2 regions of the Allopontixanthobacter sp. genome follow, and region 1 is predicted to be linked to the other one. Evidence: predicted binding sites of a transcription regulator. Region 1 holds the regulator's gene; the other holds the start of a gene.
What was found. The regulator LexA, encoded in region 1, represses DNA repair genes until DNA is damaged. The targets are predictions, from matches to a motif close to GTTCCNCNCTTGTTCT.

Region 1 (2,395 bases):
ACCGTGTTTCCCTGCGATAGTTGAACGTCTGCACCCCAGCCATAGTCACAGCGACGGTGTAAGTATCGTGTCGATGCGGCGAAAACGCTGCCCCCACCAGCCGGTTTGTGACGCGCTCAATCGGCTCGAACGAGTCGACCGATAGCGATCGGTTCGAGGAATGCGCTGCAGAATTCATCGGGAGTATATTGGGCGCAAAGAGCAGAAAGGCAAATCTAACGAATTCGGATAGGTTGTCAGGGCGCTCGCATAACTCTCAGGCCTATACTTTCCTTTCCTGCAAAAGCGGCCTCACGTGAGCCTTGGAGGTCCGTCGGCCTGGCCTCTCCCAAGTCTGCTATCCAGAACAAACCTTCCGTGAGCGCTTCACCTGAACAGATGGCAGCTTTCAACAACCTTGGTGTGGGCTGCGAACGACCAAAATTGGGTCGTTTGCAGAATGACCGCTTATTTCGGGAATGCTGTTGCTAGCGGACATCCGTCCTAAACGAACATAACTCTAAACCTGCCGATACACACAAACGCCGCCAATCAACCTGCGCGCAAACGGATCAATGGTAGCGTCGCAGCAGCCCCGCGAGCTTGCCCTGTACCTGGACTTGCGCCGGTTGGTAAACCTGTGGCTGGTGGCTCGGGTTCGCCGGGTCGAGACGGATCATGCCGTTTTCGCGGCGGAGATATTTCAGGGTCGCCTCCTCATCATTGACGAGGGCGACTACGATCTCGCCGTCGCGGGCGACATTGGTACGTTTCACCAGCGCGAAATCGCCGTCGAAAATGCCCGCATCGATCATCGAGTCGCCCGAAACTTCCAGCGCATAATGTTCCCCGGGGCCGAGCAGTGCGGCGGGGACCGGAAGGCTGGTCTGGCCTTCCAGCGCCTCGATCGGAGCGCCGGCGGCGATGCGGCCATGCAGGGGAACCTCGATGACGTCATTGGCCGGCTCGTAACGGGGCCGGGCAGATGCCGGCGGCATGGAAACCACATTGTCCCGCAGTCTGGCGGATGCAGCGCTGCTCCCGCCGACTGCATCTTCGGGCTGCTTGAGAACTTCGAGCGCGCGGGCCCGGTTCGGCAGGCGGCGGATGAAGCCGCGTTCCTCAAGCGCGGAAATCAGGCGGTGCACGCCCGATTTGCTCTTGAGGTCGAGCGCCTCCTTCATTTCTTCGAAGGAAGGGGAAATCCCGGTTTCTTCCAGCCGGTCCTGAATGAACCGGATAAGTTCGTGCTGTTTCGCAGTCAGCATGGCGAAAAACTCCTTGGCCCGCCTGAAGTGTTCCGCCCGCCGTATTGTGGTGAACGAATACAGAACAAGTAGGCAACCAATTCGGCCAAGTCAAGCAATTCAGCCATTCCGGATCAGATAGACCGGAACATCCGTTCCCGCTTTCACCTCACCGGAGTTTTCCGGCCGCTCGATCAGGGCATTGGCGCGGGCAAGTGCCAGAAGTGCGCTGCTGTCCTGCTCGAGTAGCGGAGTGACTGTGGAACCTTCGATGATTGCGCGGAGAAATTCCCGGCGCGGGCCAGTGGCTGGCAGGTCCCGTCCCGCACGGCACATGAGGCGAAGGGGCAAGGGCTCCTTTGCCCCGGAAAGATGGCGCAAGAGCGGGAGCATGAATAGATATCCGGTGACGAAACTCGACACCGGGTTTCCGGGTAACCCGAGGATGACCTGACGGTCCCGCCGCGCCACGAGCAGCGGCTTGCCCGGCTTGATGGCCACACGCCAGAAGTCGATCTCGGCGCCCCATTCCGCGAGCGCAGGCCGGATCAGATCGTGATCGCCCACTGATGCGCCTCCACTGGTCACGATGAGGTCGCTGTCCCCTGCGGCCTCGAACGCCTCTCCCAGCGCACTGAGAGTATCAGGAACAGGTCCGATCTGTCTGGTTTCGCACGGAATATTCGCTGCCAAAGCGGCCAGCATCGCGCCATTGCTGGCAGGGATCTGGTGCGGCAGGCAATTCTCCGGGTCTGCGGCCAGTTCGTCGCCGCAGTCGATGAAGGTAACGCGCGGCTTGTGCCGGGTTGTCACGATTCTGGCGCCCGATGCGAGGATGAGCGCAATTTGTGCGGGACCGATCAAGGTGCCAGCGCCCATCAATGTTTCGCCCGATGCGAAATCGAATCCCGCACGGCGGATATGCTGTCCGGCCGCTGGCATCTGCGACGTCAGAGACAGTTCATCGCCCCCCCGTTCGGCGTGTTCCTGTATGAGTATCCGGTCGCAACCCGCGGGAAGCACGGCACCGGTAGAGATGCGAACCGCCTCGCCATTTCGGACGGTACCCGAAAATGGCGCGCCGCCCCTGCTTTCACCGATTATCCGCCACGGCCCCGGTCCGCCAATCGCGTATCCGTCCATCGACGAAAGATCGGCGGGTGGTTGGC
Region 2 (2,395 bases), on a different contig from region 1:
CAGTGGATCGAAATGACCATCAGCGAAGGCAAGAACCGCGAAGTGCGTAATGTGCTCGAACATCTCGGGCTGGAAGTTTCGCGGCTGATGCGGACCACCTATGGTCCCTTCGAAATGGGCAATCTGCCGCGCGGTACCGCCGTTGAAATTCCTCAGGCCCAGGTGGAGAAATTCCGCAAGGATCTGCTTCGGGACATCAAGAAATGAGGATTGTCGCCGGCGAGTGGCGCGGGCGTAAATTGGTGGCACCCAAGGGCGAAGGAACCCGACCGACCGCCGACCGAACCCGCGAAACACTGTTCAATATGCTCGCCAGCCGGCTTGGCAGTTTCAACGATCTGCGAATTGCGGATTTGTTCGCCGGGTCGGGTGCGCTGGGAATAGAAGCGCTGTCGCGCGGCGCGGCGCATTGCCTGTTCGTGGAACAGGACGATGCGGCATTGAAGACGATCCGGGACAACATTGCTGCCCTGGGCGCCCGTTCCCGTACGGACATACGGGCGGGATCGGTCATGGCGCTGGGCCCTGCAAGAGAGAGCTACGACCTGATTCTGCTCGACCCGCCCTATTATTCCGATGCTGCCACGGTGGCACTGGAACGGCTCAAGCGGCTCGGCTGGATTGCGGAGGGTACGTGGATTGCGGCGGAAACCGCTTTCAATGAGGACGTCATCGTGGACGGCTTGACGATAGCCGCGGAACGTAAAGTCGGACGCGCCAAGCTGACATTGCTGCACAGCGGCGCGCCCGACGAGTTGTAAGTCCGACTTTATTGCGACCCGGACTTACATCATTGGCGGATCTTCTGTTGGATCGCCTTGTGTGGGATCGTGTTCGGTAGGTGGCGGCGCTGTCTCGGCCTGCTGGGCTACCTGGCTCTCGACCCGGGCCCACGCCGTATCCCGGTCGGGATCCGCCATGGCCGCGATGGTCGCCCGGTCGGCTTCCGACAGGCGCCAGTAGATCGTCTGTCGCTGCGGTGGCAGCGTCCAGAAATAAGCCTGATGGTCTTCGGCCCAGCCATCATAGGTGGTCTTTTCCTGCGCTGACCAGCTATCATATTGTGCCTTGTGTGCCGGGCTCAGTTCCGTCTTCGGCGCCGCCGGTTCTGTTTGCGGCGTGGCTTGGTTGCTGGGTGGCTGGCCTTCCTGCGCGGCGACCGGGATTGCCAGCGCCGCCGAACCGGCCGCGAATACTAAAATTATAGACTTACGCATGGTGAACTCCTTGAGCGTTACCTTACGTGACGAACTCTGTGACCGGCGTGGGCGCATCGACTTCGCGGGGCAATATGAGGGGATCGCCGCCTGTCGCGAATCCGGGCCGCTCCGGCGAGTTCGGTGTAAATCATCGGACAGACCGAAATGCGATCCAACTCTCCGCCCGCAACCCCTATTCGCCTTGCAACAGACTTCCTCGTTCTCTACCTGTTCACTCACCCATGAGCGATAAACCTGCCCCTTCTACAACCGCGCCAAGCGGCGCGCCGAGCGCTGGATTGCCCCGCTACGCGGCCAATCTCAACCCGCCGCAGCGTGAAGCAGTGCTGACCACGGAAGGGCCGGTGCTGATGCTGGCGGGCGCGGGAACCGGCAAGACGGCTGCCCTGACAGCCCGCCTCGCCCACCTTGTCGCAATGCGGAAGGCATGGCCGAGCGAGATCCTCTGCGTCACCTTTACCAACAAGGCCGCGCGCGAAATGCGCGAACGCGTCGGGCGGCATATCGGCGATGCTGTGGAAGGGATGCCGTGGCTGGGCACATTCCATTCGATCGGCGCAAAGATGCTGCGCCGCCACGCCGAACTGGTCGGCCTGCAAAGCAATTTCACGATCGTCGATACCGACGACCAGCTGCGCCTGCTCAAGCAGCTGATCCGCGATCAGGACCTTGATGAAAAGCGCTGGCCGCCCCGCCAGCTTGCCGGACTGATCGACCGGTGGAAGAACCGCGGCCTCAACCCCGGTGATCTGGATGCCGTGGAAAACGAAGCCTACGCCAATGGCCGGGGGCAGGAATTCTACACCCTGTACCAGGACCGGCTGAAGGCGCTGAATGCCTGCGATTTCGGCGATCTGCTGCTGCATATGCTCAACATCCTGCGGCGTGAGCCGGAAGTGCTGAAAATGTACCAGCAGCGCTTCAAATACATCCTGGTGGACGAATATCAGGACACCAACCAGGTGCAGTATCTGTGGCTCCGCCTGCTTGCGCAGGAGCGAAAGAATATCTGCGTGGTCGGCGATGATGACCAGTCGATCTATAGCTGGCGCGGCGCGGAAGTGGCTAATATCCTGCGCTTCGAAAAGGATTTTCCCGGCACCAAGGTGGTCAAGCTGGAACAGAATTACCGCTCGACCCCGCATATACTGGCGGCTGCGTCGGGTTTGATCGGT

Region 2: a site for LexA is predicted at 1,419-1,434, ahead of U0988_RS00040 (ATP-dependent helicase). Genes of this name have one in related genera too.

Annotation. Positions count from the first base shown of each region.
Region 1 is NZ_JAXMJI010000019.1:9,208-11,602, reverse strand. Features, by position in the region: gene U0988_RS01670 (AraC family transcriptional regulator) at 1-178, opposite strand, end outside; gene lexA (transcriptional repressor LexA) at 552-1,247, opposite strand; gene U0988_RS01660 (molybdopterin molybdotransferase MoeA) at 1,347-2,395, opposite strand, start outside.
Region 2 is NZ_JAXMJI010000001.1:5,214-7,608, forward strand. Features, by position in the region: gene U0988_RS00025 (pseudouridine synthase) at 1-207, shown strand, start outside; gene rsmD (16S rRNA (guanine(966)-N(2))-methyltransferase RsmD) at 204-761, shown strand; gene U0988_RS00035 (hypothetical protein) at 786-1,217, opposite strand; gene U0988_RS00040 (ATP-dependent helicase) at 1,442-2,395, shown strand, end outside.